3 regions of the Leclercia sp. CFBP8987 genome follow, and region 2 is predicted to be linked to each of the others. Evidence: predicted binding sites of a transcription regulator. Region 2 holds the regulator's gene; each other region holds the start of a gene.
What was found. Region 2 encodes sigma-54, which starts transcription at its own class of promoters, with help from an activator protein. Its sites were predicted from a motif close to GTTGGCACANNTTTCGCTNT; they were not measured.

Region 1 (5,298 bases), 490 kb from region 2:
TGGTATTGGACAGCACCACCACCCGATGCCCCTGCTCGCGCAGCTTGTGCATGATGGCAATCACCTCGGGACGAATGCCGACAAAGATCGCCTGCCAGCCGTGGGAGAACTGTTCGTAACTGAGAGGAAGTTCCATCTCATGGCAGAGCTTTTCAGCAAATTGTTCATCCGAAATCTCACCGCGCTCATGCTGATGGAAGGCGTCGCCCATCGTAAAACTTTGCTTAAGCGTCGCCAGCGGAACGCGGCTGAAATCACTCCATGTTCCCAGCACACGATTGAAGTCGATATCGACGATTACGTTTCCTAAATCAAAGATATAGAGCATGTGTTTCTCCTTTTCGCCGTGAAAAGTAACTGTAGCGGGAAAGAAGATGTTTGGCTATGCGCCAGCGCCAGCTTAGAGAAAGGAAGGCACGGCCTGCGCCACGCTGGCTTCGTTGACATCAGATTCCATCATTGCCCCGTGAAGAATATAAAGAGATGAAATCGTCCGTTGTCTTACCGTAATTTTGCCAATAAAAAAGCCGCTGATCGCTCAGCGGCTTTTTGCTTTCCGGGTGGCGATAACGCTCACCCGGCATACGCACCGTATTAGTCGCGAGGACCACGGCCCGCACGTTTACGGTCGTTCTCGGTCAGGTGACGTTTACGGATACGGACGGAGGTAGGAGTAACTTCTACCAGTTCGTCGTCATCGATAAATTCCAGAGCCTGTTCGAGGGACATTTTCTGTGCCGGAACCAGCGTGGTTGCTTCGTCAGTACCGGAAGCACGCATGTTGGTCAGTTTTTTACCGGTCAGGCAGTTTACCGTCAGGTCGTTAGAACGACTGTGAATACCGATGATCTGGCCTTCGTAAACTTCTGCACCGTGACCCAGGAACAGCTTACCGCGATCCTGCAGGCTGAACAGGGCGAATGCCACCGCTTTACCCTGGCCGTTAGAGATCAGCACGCCGTTCTGGCGCTGGCCGATTTCACCTGGCTTAACGTCATCGTAGTGGCTGAAGGTGGAGTACAGCAGACCAGTACCGGAAGTCATGGTCATGAACTCAGTACGGAAGCCGATCAGGCCACGTGCCGGGATCAGGTAATCCAGACGAATACGGCCTTTGCCGTCAGGGATCATGTCTTTGACATCGCCCTTACGCTCGCCCATTGCCTGCATCACAGAACCCTGGTGCTGTTCTTCGATATCCAGCGTCACGTTCTCGAACGGCTCTTGCATACGGCCATCGATCATACGGTTGATAACTTTCGGACGGGACACAGCCAGTTCGAAGCCTTCACGACGCATGTTTTCGATCAGTACAGACAAGTGCAGCTCGCCACGACCGGATACACGGAACGCGTCCGCATCTTCGGTTTCTTCAACACGCAGTGCCACGTTGTGCACCAGCTCTTTGTTCAGGCGGTCAAGGATCTGACGAGAGGTAACGTATTTACCTTCTTTGCCACAGAACGGAGAGGTGTTGACGTTGAAGAACATGGTTACGGTTGGTTCATCAACGGACAGCGCTGGCAGCGCTTCGACGTTTTGCGGATCGCAAAGGGTGTCGGAGATGTTCAGTTCGCCCAGACCGGTGATAGCAATGATATCGCCCGCTTCGGCTTCGGTGGATTCAATACGCTCCAGACCGAGGTGAGTCAGTACTTTACCGACTTTACCGTTACGTGTTTTACCTTCGCTGTCGATAACAGTGATCTGCTGGTTAGGCTTCACTTTACCGCGTTTGATGCGACCAATACCGATTACGCCAACGTAGTTGTTGTAATCCAGCTGGGAGATCTGCATCTGGAACGGACCATCAAGGTCAACGGTTGGTGCTTTAACGTGGTCAACAATCGCCTGATACAGCGGGGTCATGTCTTCCGCCATATCATTGTGATCGTTACCCGCGATACCCATCAATGCAGATGCATAGATGATTGGGAAATCGAGCTGCTCGTCGCTTGCGTCCAGGTTAACGAACAGGTCGAAGACCTGATCCACAACCCAGTCAGGACGCGCGCCAGGACGGTCAACTTTGTTGATAACCACGATTGGCTTCAAACCATGGGCAAACGCCTTTTTGGTTACGAAGCGCGTCTGCGGCATTGGGCCATCCATTGCGTCAACGACCAGCAGAACGGAGTCTACCATGGACATTACACGTTCAACTTCACCACCGAAGTCGGCGTGCCCAGGGGTATCAACGATGTTGATACGGTAGTCATTCCATTTGATAGCGGTGTTTTTAGCGAGGATGGTAATCCCACGCTCTTTCTCCAAATCGTTGGAGTCCATCACGCGTTCGGTGGCTTCAGCACGCTCATTACTGAAGGTACCGGATTGCTGCAGCAGCTTATCAACCAGGGTAGTTTTACCATGGTCAACGTGCGCGATGATGGCGATATTACGCAGATTTTCGATCACAACTTTGCCTCAGGCATTTAGAAATAGCGCGTTATTGTACACGGATTAATCGCACTACAAAACAGGATCACAAACATCCCCCGCAAACAAGTATCGCAGAGATGCTTTGTGATCGCTTTCACGGAGCGGTAAAAGGGCACTTTAACGTAAATTGCACCAATATGGTGCTCAATGTTCACATTGAAGCACTATACTGGTGCAACAAAACCATCATGGTGCAGCCCTTTTGCACTATGGTGCGCATGATAGCGCCTTTTTGGGGTGTTTTAAAAGTTGGCACAGATTTCGCTTTATAAAAAATACGGCAACTAAGGGCAACATCGCCTGCCTTACACAGAATTTGAAGACTTCGTTACCACGACGACAATGACCAATCTGGAGAGTTAAGTATGTCCGCTGAACACGTTTTGACGATGCTGAACGAACATGAAGTGAAGTTTGTTGATCTGCGCTTCACCGATACCAAAGGTAAAGAACAGCACGTCACAATTCCTGCTCATCAGGTAAATGCCGAATTCTTCGAAGAAGGCAAAATGTTTGACGGCTCCTCGATTGGCGGCTGGAAAGGTATTAACGAATCTGACATGGTTCTGATGCCTGACGCATCCACTGCGCTCATTGACCCGTTCTTCGAAGAATCTACCCTGATCATCCGTTGCGATATCCTCGAGCCAGGCACCCTGCAGGGCTACGACCGCGACCCACGCTCTATCGCTAAACGCGCTGAAGAGTACCTGCGCTCCACCGGCATCGCAGACACCGTTCTGTTCGGGCCAGAGCCAGAGTTCTTCCTGTTCGACGACATCCGTTTTGGTGCGACCACGTCCGGTTCTCACGTTGCTATCGATGATATCGAAGGCGCATGGAACTCCTCCACCAAATACGAAGGCGGCAACAAAGGTCACCGTCCTGCGGTTAAAGGCGGTTACTTCCCGGTTCCACCGGTCGACTCTTCACAGGACATCCGTTCTACCATGTGTCTGATCATGGAAGAGATGGGCCTGGTTGTTGAAGCGCACCACCATGAAGTTGCAACTGCTGGCCAGAACGAAATCGCCACCCGTTTCAACACCATGACCAAGAAAGCGGACGAAATTCAGATCTACAAATACGTTGTGCACAACGTTGCGCACCGTTTCGGTAAAACCGCGACCTTCATGCCAAAACCAATGTTTGGTGACAACGGTTCCGGTATGCACTGCCACATGTCCCTGTCCAAGAACGGTACTAACCTGTTCGCTGGCGACAAATATGCCGGTCTGTCCGAGCAGGCGCTGCACTACATCGGTGGTGTTATCAAACACGCTAAAGCGATCAACGCCCTGGCGAACCCAACCACTAACTCCTACAAGCGTCTGGTCCCAGGCTACGAAGCGCCGGTAATGCTGGCCTACTCTGCCCGTAACCGTTCTGCTTCTATCCGTATTCCGGTGGTTTCATCGCCAAAAGCGCGTCGTATCGAAGTGCGCTTCCCGGATCCAGCGGCTAACCCATACCTGTGCTTCGCAGCACTGCTGATGGCGGGCCTGGACGGTATCAAGAACAAGATCCATCCGGGCGAAGCGATGGACAAAAACCTGTACGATCTGCCGCCAGAAGAAGCGAAAGAGATCCCACAGGTTGCAGGCTCTCTGGAAGAAGCCCTGCAGGAACTGAACGCAGACCGTGAGTTCCTGACGGCTGGCGGCGTGTTCACCGACGAAGCGATCGATGCTTACATCGCGCTGCGTATGGAAGAGAACGATCGTGTTCGCATGACGCCACACCCGGTTGAGTTCGAACTGTACTACAGCGTTTAATCTTCAATCCCTGTCGCGCGGCCTTTTCCGCGCGAGATTGATAGCCGTTTTTTGTTGCCGTGGAAACTTTTCAGCCCATCTTCGGATGGGCTTTTTTCTCCACCAACAAGCTGATCTCACGCGCTTTTTACCGCAAAAACACTATACTGCACTAAAATAGTGCAACCAACTCCAGGAGACTGCTGAATGGCAACTGGCACGCTGCCCGATGCTGGGCAGATCCTCAATTCTCTTATCAACAGCATCTTACTGGTCGACGACGATCTGGCGGTGCATTACGCCAATCCCGCGGCCCAGCAGCTGCTTGCCCAGAGTTCACGCAAGCTTTTTGGCGCGCCGCTGCCCGAGCTGTTGAGTTATTTTTCCCTGAATATTGGCCTGATGCAGGAGAGCCTGCAGGCGGGACAAGGCTTTACCGATAACGAGGTCACGCTGGTGATCGACGGGCGCTCGCATATTCTCTCCCTGACTGCGCAACGGCTGCCGGAAGGCCTGATCCTGCTGGAGATGGCACCGATGGATAACCAGCGTCGCCTGAGTCAGGAGCAGCTCCAGCATGCCCAGCAGATTGCAGCCCGCGATCTGGTGCGCGGCCTCGCCCATGAGATAAAAAATCCGCTCGGTGGCCTGCGCGGTGCGGCACAGCTATTAACCAAAGCCCTGCCCGATCCGGCGCTGGCGGAATACACCAACGTCATCATTGAGCAGGCCGATCGTCTGCGTAATCTGGTGGATCGCCTGTTAGGTCCGCAACAGCCCGGGATGCACGTCACCGAGAGCATTCATAAAGTGGCCGAGCGCGTCGTCAAACTGGTGTCGATGGAGCTGCCGGATAACGTCAGGCTGATTCGGGATTACGATCCCAGCCTGCCGGAACTGCCGCACGATCCCGACCAGATTGAGCAGGTATTACTGAATATCGTGCGTAATGCCCTGCAGGCGTTAGGGGCGGATGGCGGAGAAATTATCCTGCGTACCCGCACCGCGTTTCAGCTCACCCTGCACGGCACGCGCTACCGTCTGGCGGCCCGTATCGACGTGGAAGATAACGGCCCGGGCATCCCTTCCCATTTACAGGACA
Region 2 (5,298 bases):
AAGATCTCCGGGGATTCCGGCATGTTACGCACGTCGATGCTGACCGCGGCGGAAATCTGCCGATCGGCCAGTGATTTCGCCAGCTCGGGCAGCAGCACTACCGGCAGGTTATCCACGCAGTAAAAGCCCATATCTTCCAGCGCTCGCAGGGCCACCGATTTTCCGGACCCTGAACGACCGCTGACGATCATCAGCACCATGTACCGTTTCTCCTCAGGACTACAGATGTCAACGCCATCACCCGATTACGCATCATCCTGATTGCCTTCCGTTTCCGTAATGATTTGATAAAGCTCCTCATCGCTCTGAGCCGCGCGCAAACGGCGACAGATGGTTTTATCCGCCAGGCGTTTGGCCACCAGCGAGAGGGTGTGCAAATGTGTTTTGGTCTGATCCGCTGGCACCAGCAGGGCAAACAGCAAATCGACAGGCTGGTTATCAATAGCATCAAAGGCGATAGGTGTTTCCAGCTGAACAAACACCCCTACAGCACGCAGGGTATCCTCTTCAAGTTTGCCATGGGGAATGGCGATGCCGTTGCCGATGCCGGTACTGCCCATTTTTTCACGGGTCAGAATCGCTTCAAATACCACTTGTGGCGGCAGGCTCAGCTGTTTTGCGGCCAGTTCACTGATGATCTCCAGCGCACGTTTTTTGCTCTGGCAGTGGACGGCACTGCGGGTACATTCCTGATTAAGGACACTGCTCAGTTGTAGAGTTGAATCGTTATTCATCATAATTTCACCTAAGCGCTAACTGTACAAAGGGCCCGTTGTGTTTCACAACAGGCCAACCTGCACCCGTTAACTGCCCGGACAATTAGTGTTGTTTCAGTTTATCTTTATGTTTGTTTAGCTGTCGTGCGAGCTTGTCAATCAAGCCGTCGATAGCCGCGTACATGTCTTGTCCTTCCGCACTGGCATGAATTTCGCCTCCGTTGACATGCAGGGTCGCATCCGAGATATGAGTCACTTTTTCCACTTTTAACACAATGTAGACCTGATTGATCCTCTCGAAGTACTGCTCAAGCTTGGCGAATTTTGTATTCACAAATTCGCGCAAGGCCTCAGTAATTTCGACGTTGTGTCCAGTGATGTTGAGCTGCATAGTGTCTTCCTTATCGGTTGTGTCAGACCAGTTGTTTACGCTGGTTTGACGGCGGAATGGATAAAGACTCTCGATACTTCGCAACAGTACGGCGTGCCACCATGATACCTTGATCGGACAGCATGGTGGTTAACTTACTGTCGCTCAGTGGTTTCGCGGGGTTTTCCGCGGCGATCAATTTTTTCACCAGCGCCCGAATGGCCGTCGACGAGGCTTCGCCGCCGCCTTCGGTATTGACGTGGCTGGAGAAAAAATACTTAAGCTCAAAAATACCGCGCGGACTGTGCAGATACTTCTGCGTCGTCACACGGGAAATCGTCGATTCATGCATCTCGACGGCCTGGGCGATATCGGCCAGCACCATCGGCTTCATAAATTCTTCACCCTGCTCAAAAAACGCCTGCTGTTGTTCGACGATGCAGCGGCTGACGCGCAGCAGGGTGTCATTGCGGCTCTCGAGGCTCTTGATCAGCCAGCGCGCCTCCTGCAGATTGCTGCGGATAAACTGGTTATCCGAATCGTTGCGCGAGCTGGTGCACATCGAGGCGTAGTGCTGATTGATTTGCAGGCGCGGGATGCTGTCGGAATTCAGTTCCACAACCCACAGGCCGTTATGCTTGCGCACCAGCACATCGGGAATAACGTACTCGGGCTCGCTGGTCTGGATAGACTGCCCCGGTCGTGGATCCAGCGACTGAATCAGATTAACCGCTTCTTTCAGGATCTCTTCTTTCAGGCGCGTTACGCGCATCAATGAGCGGAAGTCGTGGTTGGCCAGCAGATCCAGATGCTCGCTGACGATCAGGCGAGCCTCTTCCAGCCACGGCGTCTCTTTAACGAACTGCGAAAGTTGAATCAGCAGGCAGTCACGTAAATCGCGTGCTGCGACGCCGACCGGATCGAAACGCTGAACACGCTTCAGAACCGCTTCGACCTCTTCAAGATCGATCTCATCATCACCGATGCTTTCCAGAATGTCGTCCAGCGACACGGTCAAATAGCCGGTCTCATCGACGGCATCGACAATGGAGGTAGCGATGGCGCGATCGGTATCGGAAAACGGCGTGAGCTCCACCTGCCACATCAGGTAATCCTGCAGCGACTGGGTGGTCTCGCCCTGATACACCGGTAATTCATCATCCTGGTAGTCTGCGCGCGTGCCGGATGGCGTGCCTGCGGTATAGATCTCATCCCAGCTGGCATCCAGAGGAAGCTCGTCAGGCATCTCTTTTTGCTCCAGCGCATCAACGCTGTCGAGATTTTCGGTGTCCTGAGTTTGCTGAGTTTCTACCTCGTCGTGAAGATCGGTTTGCTCAAGCAGGGGATTGCTGTCCAGCGCTTGCTGGAGCTCCTGCTGGAGTTCTAGCGTCGACAGCTGCAACAGACGAATGGCCTGTTGGAGCTGCGGCGTCATTGCCAGCTGTTGGCTGAGCCTTAATTGCAAACCTTGCTTCATGTTCAGAGCATTTTTCTCCGTTTACGCGAGACTGAACTTCTACCCTATCAGAGTCTGAAGTCTTCCCCAAGATACACGCGCTTAACATGATCGTCTTCGAGGATCTGCTGCGGTGTGCCGTGGGCAATCAGATGGCCCTGGCTGACGATGTAAGCCCGCTCACAGACCGCCAGCGTCTCACGCACGTTATGGTCGGTGATAAGCACGCCCAGACCACTGTCGCGCAGATGCTCAATAATTCGTTTGATATCAATAACCGAAATCGGGTCGACGCCCGCAAAAGGTTCATCAAGCAGAATAAATTTCGGGTTGGCTGCCAGCGCGCGGGCAATTTCCACACGGCGACGTTCACCACCGGAGAGCGCCTGGCCCATGTTGTCGCGCAGATGTTCGATATGGAACTCTTCCATCAGCTCGTTGGCGCGATCCTGACGCTGCTCGGAGGTCAAATCGTCACGGATCTGCAGCACCGCCATCAGGTTGTCGAAGACGCTCAGACGGCGAAAGATCGACGCTTCCTGTGGCAGGTAACCGATACCGCGACGCGCACGTGCATGAAGCGGCAGCAGGCTGATATCTTCGTCATCGATGATGATGTTACCCGCGTCGCGCGGCACAATCCCTACCACCATGTAAAAGGTAGTGGTTTTACCCGCACCGTTAGGACCCAACAGGCCGACAATTTCGCCGGAGTTGACGGTCAAACTGACATCTTCCACTACGCGACGGCCCTTGTAGGCTTTGGCGAGATTCTTTGCAGTTAATGTTGCCATAACGAATTAGTTACTCTTTTTCTGTGCCGGGGCCTGAGTGTTGTTTTTGTCCTGCAGCTGCGATGGAACCAGGACGGTGGTTACGCGTTTGCCTTTTTCACTGAAGGCCTGCATTTTTTGCTCTTTCACCAGATAGGTGATCTTGTCGCCCTTGATGTTGCTGTCGAGCTGCTCCAGGAACGCATTGCCGGTCAGCACCACGAAGTCTTTCGCCAGCTCGTAGTGCATCTGGGAGGCACGGCCTTTCACCGGCTTACCGTTGTCCTGCATCTGGTAGAAGGTGGCCGGGTTGCCGTAGCCATCGATAATCTCTTTACCGTCTTCCCCGCCAGGACGCGTCACCACCACCTTGTCGGCGTTGATTTTGATGGTGCCCTGGGTCACGACCACATTGCCGGTAAAGGTCACCACGTTGCCCTGCATATCGAGCGACTGCGTATCGGATTCGATATGAATCGGCTGCTCGGTATCACCCGTTACAGCAAGCGCGGGCAGGCTGACGGCCAGCAGCGCGCTGGCAATAACAAATTTAAGGCTGAGTTTGTTTGCTTGGAATTTCATAGGAGGTTCTAACCTTTTCAATCAGCTCTGCGTTCTTGCTGCGTAAGTTCCCGCGCATTCTCAGACCGCTGGAATTAAATGTGGTGCCGTATAACGTAACCAGATCCTGCGACGTGACATCCTGCGTCACAAGGTTAATCTGTGCGTTATCGGTTGTGATTTTGCGCAGCTGTGAGTCTGCGGTCAGCGCATTCACCTCAACATGACCATACAGATAAAGCATACGGTCATTCGTCAGTTTTGCCCGGTCTGATTTAATCGACCAGGTCGGCACTTTATTGGTATCAAACGTGGTCATCACCGGTTGGGTAAACCAGGAGACGCCCTGTTCGGAAAAATACTCAACATGCTGAGCGATAAGGCGATAATTCAAAGCCCCTTCCGGGCTGTACACCACGGTATCGCTATGATCGCTTTTGTATGTTGGATCGTTAGTATTGACCGCCGGCGCTTGTTCGTCGTCCTTGTCAGCGAGATTCACGCCAATCAGTACCAGTGCTACCAGCGAAAGCAGAATAATAACCCAACGTCTGGTTTTACTCATATCGATTGCCCTTTGGCCTCATCAAGCTTACCTTGCGCCAGCAGCAGCAGGTCGCAGACTTCTCTTACTGCGCCGCGGCCACCGTTGATACGGGTGACATAGTCAGCGCGCGGGATCAACAGCGGATGGGCATCAGCCACGGCGACGCTCAAACCCACTTCTGCCATCACTGGCCAGTCAATCAGATCGTCTCCGACGTAGGCGACGTTTTCCGGGGCGATGGCCAGTTTACCAAGTAAGTCCCTGAAAGCGACCATCTTATCGGATTGTCCTTGATAGAGATGGGTAATGCCCAGCGTTTCGCAGCGATCTTCTACTAGTTTAGCCTTACGCCCGGTGATAATGGCAACTTCTATGCCAGACGTGAGCGCACAGCGAATGCCATAACCATCACGAACGTTGAAGGCCTTCAGCTCTTCGCCATTGTTGCCCATATAAATCAGGCCGTCAGACAGCACGCCATCGACATCCAGAATCAGCAGGCGAATGTTTTCGGCCTGCGACATCATCTGCGCACTGACCGGGCCATAACAGGTTGCAAGGGATGCACCCGCATTAATCATTGTCTTATCCTTCATTACACTACGCCTGCGCGCAGCAGATCATGCATATGTACCACACCCAGCAACTGGTCGCCATCAGCAACCATGACGGAGGTGATATGGCGGGACTGCATCAGGTTTAATACTTCGACAGCAAGCAGGCCGGGACGCACCCGAATCCCCCCGGGGGTCATCACATCGGCGATACCCAGCTTACGAACATCTACACCCATATCGAACACGCGGCGCAGATCCCCATCGGTGAAAATCCCGTCAATTTTCATCTGATCATCGCAGATGACGGTCATGCCGAGG
Region 3 (5,298 bases), 1.6 Mb from region 2:
GCTGCGCGGTGCTGATTGTGATGTCCACCCAAATCAGCTGGCAGCTGACGCTGCTGGCCCTGCTGCCGATGCCGATTATGGCGCTGGCGATCAAACGCTACGGCGACCAGCTGCATGAACGCTTCAAGCTGGCCCAGGCGGCATTCTCCTCGCTCAACGACCGCACCCAGGAGAGCCTGACCAGTATCCGGATGATCAAAGCCTTCGGCCTGGAAGATCGCCAGTCGGCGCTGTTTGCCGCCGATGCCGCCGATACCGGAGCCAAAAACCTGCGCGTCGCCCGCATCGACGCCCGCTTCGATCCCACCATTTATATCGCCATTGGCACCGCTAACCTGCTGGCCATCGGCGGCGGCAGCTGGATGGTGATTAACGGTTCGCTGACCCTCGGCCAACTGACCAGCTTTGCCATGTATCTGGGGCTGATGATCTGGCCGATGCTGGCTCTGGCCTGGATGTTTAATATCGTCGAGCGCGGCAGTGCGGCCTACACCCGGATCCGCGCCATGCTTGCCGAGGCGCCAGTGGTGAATGACGGCAGCGAGCCGGTGCCGCCGGGCCGCGGTGAGCTGAATGTCGCCGTCCGCGCCTTTACCTATCCGCACACTGAGCAGGTGATCCTCGAAAACGTCAGCTTCAGGCTGCAACCCGGGCAGATGCTGGGCATTTGCGGCCCAACGGGTGCTGGAAAGAGCACCATTCTGTCGCTGATCCAGCGCCACTTTGATATTGACCAGGGCGAGATCCGCTTCCATGACATACCTCTGACGCAGCTGCAGCTGGATAGCTGGCGCAGCCGGCTGGCGGTGGTGAGCCAGACGCCGTTCCTCTTTTCCGATACGGTTGCCAACAATATTGCGCTGGGTTGCCCGCAAGCCACCCGGGAAGCGATCGAGCACGTTGCCCGTCTCGCCAGCGTGCATGAAGATATCCTGCGCCTGCCCCAGGGCTATGAAACCGAAGTGGGGGAGCGCGGGGTGATGCTCTCGGGCGGGCAGAAGCAGCGTATTTCTATTGCCCGCGCGCTGCTGCTCAATGCCGAAATCTTGCTCCTCGACGATGCCCTGTCTGCCGTCGATGGTCGCACTGAACACCAGATCCTGCATAACCTGCGACAGTGGGGAGAAGGGCGCACGGTGATCATCAGCGCCCATCGTCTGTCGGCCCTGACCGAGGCGAACGAAATTCTGGTGATGCAGCACGGACATATTGCGCAGCGCGGGCAGCATGAACAACTGGCGGACCAGCCGGGATGGTATCGCGATATGTATCGCTATCAACAACTGGAAGCGGCGCTGGATGACGTGCCGGATATGAATGAGGAGGCCGCCGATGCGTAGTTTTTCCCAGCTGTGGCCGACCCTTAAACGCCTCCTGGCGTATGGCTCGCCGTGGCGCAAACCGCTCTCGCTGGCGGTGGTGTTGCTGTGGATTGCGGCCATTGCCGAAGTGACCGGCCCGCTGCTGATCAGCTATTTCATCGACAACATGGTGGCGAAAAACTACCTCCCGCTCGGTCTGGTGGCCGGGCTGGCGGTGGCCTATATCGGCCTGCAGTTGCTGGCGGCCGGGCTGCACTACGCCCAGTCGCTGCTGTTTAACCAGGCCGCCGTCGGGGTGGTACAGCAGCTGCGTATCGACGTGATGGATGCCGCCCTGCGCCAGCCGCTGAGCGCGTTCGATACCCAGCCCGTCGGGCAGATCATCTCCCGTGTCACCAACGATACGGAAGTGATCCGCGATCTCTATGTCACGGTGGTGGCCACGGTGCTGCGCAGCGCCGCGCTGGTCGGCGCCATGCTGGTGGCGATGTTCAGTCTCGAGTGGCGCATGGCGCTGGTGGCGATGGCCATCTTCCCGGCGGTAATGATTGTGATGCTGATCTATCAGCGTTACAGCACGCCGATTGTCCGTCGCGTGCGCGCCTATCTGGCGGATATCAACGACGGCTTTAACGAAGTCATCAACGGCATGAGCGTCATCCAGCAGTTCCGCCAGCAGGAGCGCTTTGGCGAGCGGATGGGCGAAGCCAGCCGCTCCCACTATATGGCCCGCATGCAGACCCTGCGGCTGGACGGTTTTCTTCTGCGTCCGCTGCTCAGCCTGTTCTCGGCGCTGGTGTTGTGCGGGCTGCTGATGCAGTTTGGTTTCGCCGCAGGCGGTACTATTGAGGTCGGGGTGCTGTACGCCTTTATCAGCTATCTGGGCCGTCTAAACGAACCCCTGATTGAGCTCACCACTCAGCAGTCGATGCTGCAGCAGGCGGTGGTCGCCGGTGAACGCGTCTTTGAGCTGATGGATCGCCCGCGTCAGGCCTACGGCGATGACGATCGCGACCTGCAAAGCGGCACCATTGAATTTGATCATGTCTCCTTTGCCTATCGCGACGATCGGCTGGTGTTGCAGGATATCGATCTGAAGGTGCCGTCCCGGAGTTTTGTCGCCCTGGTGGGCCATACCGGCAGCGGTAAAAGTACCCTCGCCAGCCTGCTGATGGGCTACTACCCGCTTACCGAAGGGCAAATTCGCCTCGACGGTCGTCCTCTCGCGACCCTGAGCCACGCCGTGCTGCGTAAAGGGGTGGCGATGGTGCAACAGGATCCGGTGGTGCTGGCCGACACCTTCTTCGCTAACGTCACGCTTGGGCGACCGTTCAGCGAGGAGCAGGTGTGGGAGGTGCTGGAGAAAGTGCAGCTGGCAGAGCTGGCGCGCGGCCTGCACGACAACATTCACACCCGGTTGGGCGAACAGGGGAATAACCTCTCCGTCGGGCAAAAACAGCTTCTGGCCCTCGCCCGGGTGTTGATTGATACCCCGCAGGTGCTGATCCTCGATGAGGCCACGGCCAGCATCGACTCCGGCACCGAGCAGGCGATCCAGCAGGCGCTGGCCGCGGTGCGTGAACAGACCACCCTGGTGGTGATTGCCCACCGACTGTCGACCATTGTCGAGGCAGATACCATTCTGGTGCTTCATCGTGGCCAGGCGGTAGAGCGCGGCACCCACAAGCAACTGCTTGAGGCGAAAGGGCGTTACTGGCAGATGTATCAACTGCAGCTGGCCGGTGAAGAGCTGGCCGCCAGCTCGCGGGAAGAGTCGCTCAGCGCCTGATGCACTAAAATTAAGCAACCTGCCAGCCGCTGAATCGGTTGGTGCAAAAATGAAACGCATCATGCACTGTCATGGTGCGTTTTTTTTCGCCATCACGTCGCCACGCCTCATCCTTCCTCCTTTTTCAATTCTGGCACATCCCTTGCAATACCTAATCAGTTCGCGAGCCATTACCGAATTCTGACTGGAGGGATATATGAAGCTGGTTACCGTGGTCATCAAACCATTCAAGCTCGAAGACGTGCGTGAAGCACTCTCTTCAATGGGTATTCAGGGACTGACCGTCACCGAGGTGAAAGGCTTTGGGCGACAGAAAGGTCATGCGGAGCTGTACCGGGGCGCCGAATACAGCGTCAACTTCCTGCCAAAAGTGAAGATTGACGTGGCGATTGCCGACGATCAGCTGGATGAGGTTATCGACGTGATTAGTAAAGCAGCCTACACCGGCAAAATTGGCGACGGCAAAATTTTCGTTGCTGAGCTGCAGCGCGTTATTCGCATTCGTACCGGCGAAGCTGACGAAGCGGCACTGTAAAACATCAGGCACACAGTGATAGGGATCGAGAAAATGAACACAACAACACTCAAAGCAGGTCTGGGGTCTCTGGCACTGCTGCCGGGGCTGGCAATGGCTGCACCGGCGGTGGCAGACAAAGCCGATAACGCCTTTATGATGATTTGCACCGCGCTGGTGCTGTTTATGACCATTCCGGGGATTGCGCTGTTTTACGGCGGCCTGATCCGCGGTAAAAACGTTCTCTCCATGCTCACCCAGGTGACGGTCACCTTCGCGCTGGTGTGCGTTCTGTGGGTGGTCTACGGCTACTCGCTGGCCTTCGGGGAGGGCAACGCCTTCTTCGGCAGCTTTAACTGGGCGATGCTGAAAAATATCGAGCTGACCGCGGTAATGGGCAGCTTCTATCAGTACATCCACGTCGCGTTTCAGGGCTCGTTCGCCTGTATCACCGTTGGGCTGATTGTCGGGGCGCTGGCGGAACGTATTCGCTTCTCCGCGGTGCTGATCTTCGTGGTGGTATGGCTGACGCTCTCCTATGTGCCGGTAGCGCATATGGTCTGGGGTGGCGGTCTGCTGGCCTCCCATGGCGCGCTGGACTTTGCTGGCGGCACCGTGGTGCACATCAACGCCGCAGTGGCGGGCCTGGTGGGTGCATATCTGATCGGCAAACGCGTCGGTTTTGGCAAAGAAGCCTTCAAGCCGCACAACCTGCCGATGGTCTTTACCGGCACCGCGATCCTCTACTTCGGCTGGTTTGGCTTTAACGCCGGTTCTGCCAGTGCAGCAAACGAAATCGCGGCGCTGGCCTTCGTGAACACCGTTGTGGCCACGGCGGGCGCAATCCTCTCGTGGATCTTTGGCGAGTGGGCAGTACGCGGTAAACCTTCCCTGCTGGGTGCCTGTTCCGGAGCCATTGCCGGTCTGGTTGGCATCACCCCGGCCTGTGGTTTTGTCGGTGTTGGCGGTGCGCTGATCATCGGTATCGTGGCGGGCCTGGCGGGTCTGTGGGGCGTCACTGCGCTGAAACGTGTTCTGCGTGTGGACGATCCTTGTGATGTGTTTGGCGTGCACGGCGTGTGCGGCATTGTTGGCTGCCTCATGACTGGCTTCTTTGCCTCTACTTCACTGGGCGGCGTCGGCTACGCAGAAGGCGTGACCATGGGTCATCAGGTGCTGGTGCAGCTGGAAAGTATCGGCCTCACGGTGGTCTGGTCGGGTGTAGTGGCCTTTATCGGCTACAAACTGGCAGATATGACGGTGGGTCTGCGCGTACCGGAAGAGCAGGAGCGCGAAGGTCTGGACGTCAACAGCCACGGCGAGAATGCGTATAACGCCTGATAAGCAGCAAAACGGCAACCTCGGTTGCCGTTTTTAGTGTTTGTTCCCTCTCCCCGTGGGAGAGGGTCAGGGTGAGGGCATCAGGCCGCACATACCGTCATCCCCGGTTGCGCATCACCCCTTCCTGCACCGTAGACGCCACCAGCACCCCATCCTGGGTATAGAACTCACCGCGAACAAACCCGCGCGCGCTCGACGCCGAGGTGCTCTCCACGCTGTACAGCAGCCAGTCGTTCATATCGAACGGACGGTGGAACCACATCGAATGATCGATAGTGGCAACCTGCATCCCTTTCTCGAGGAAACCCACGCCGTGCGGCTGCAGGGCAACC

Region 1: the regulator sigma-54 is predicted to act here: its motif matches at 2,691-2,710, upstream of glnA (glutamate--ammonia ligase).
Region 3: the regulator sigma-54 is predicted to act here: its motif matches at 3,241-3,260, upstream of glnK (P-II family nitrogen regulator).

Annotation. Positions count from the first base shown of each region.
Region 1 is NZ_CM188255.1:4,799,643-4,804,940, forward strand. It holds gene yihX (glucose-1-phosphatase) at 1-328, opposite strand, end outside; gene typA (ribosome-dependent GTPase TypA) at 595-2,418, opposite strand; gene glnA (glutamate--ammonia ligase) at 2,808-4,217, shown strand; gene glnL (nitrogen regulation protein NR(II)) at 4,404-5,298, shown strand, end outside.
Region 2 is NZ_CM188255.1:4,306,318-4,311,615, reverse strand. It holds gene rapZ (RNase adapter RapZ) at 1-200, opposite strand, end outside; gene ptsN (PTS IIA-like nitrogen regulatory protein PtsN) at 246-737, opposite strand; gene hpf (ribosome hibernation promoting factor) at 820-1,107, opposite strand; gene rpoN (RNA polymerase factor sigma-54) at 1,130-2,563, opposite strand; gene lptB (LPS export ABC transporter ATP-binding protein) at 2,611-3,336, opposite strand; gene lptA (lipopolysaccharide ABC transporter substrate-binding protein LptA) at 3,343-3,897, opposite strand; gene lptC (LPS export ABC transporter periplasmic protein LptC) at 3,866-4,441, opposite strand; gene kdsC (3-deoxy-manno-octulosonate-8-phosphatase KdsC) at 4,438-5,004, opposite strand; gene kdsD (arabinose-5-phosphate isomerase KdsD) at 5,019-5,298, opposite strand, start outside.
Region 3 is NZ_CM188255.1:1,059,713-1,065,010, forward strand. It holds gene SOM40_RS04970 (SmdA family multidrug ABC transporter permease/ATP-binding protein) at 1-1,340, shown strand, start outside; gene SOM40_RS04975 (SmdB family multidrug efflux ABC transporter permease/ATP-binding protein) at 1,333-3,111, shown strand; gene glnK (P-II family nitrogen regulator) at 3,308-3,646, shown strand; gene amtB (ammonium transporter AmtB) at 3,680-4,966, shown strand; gene tesB (acyl-CoA thioesterase II) at 5,064-5,298, opposite strand, start outside.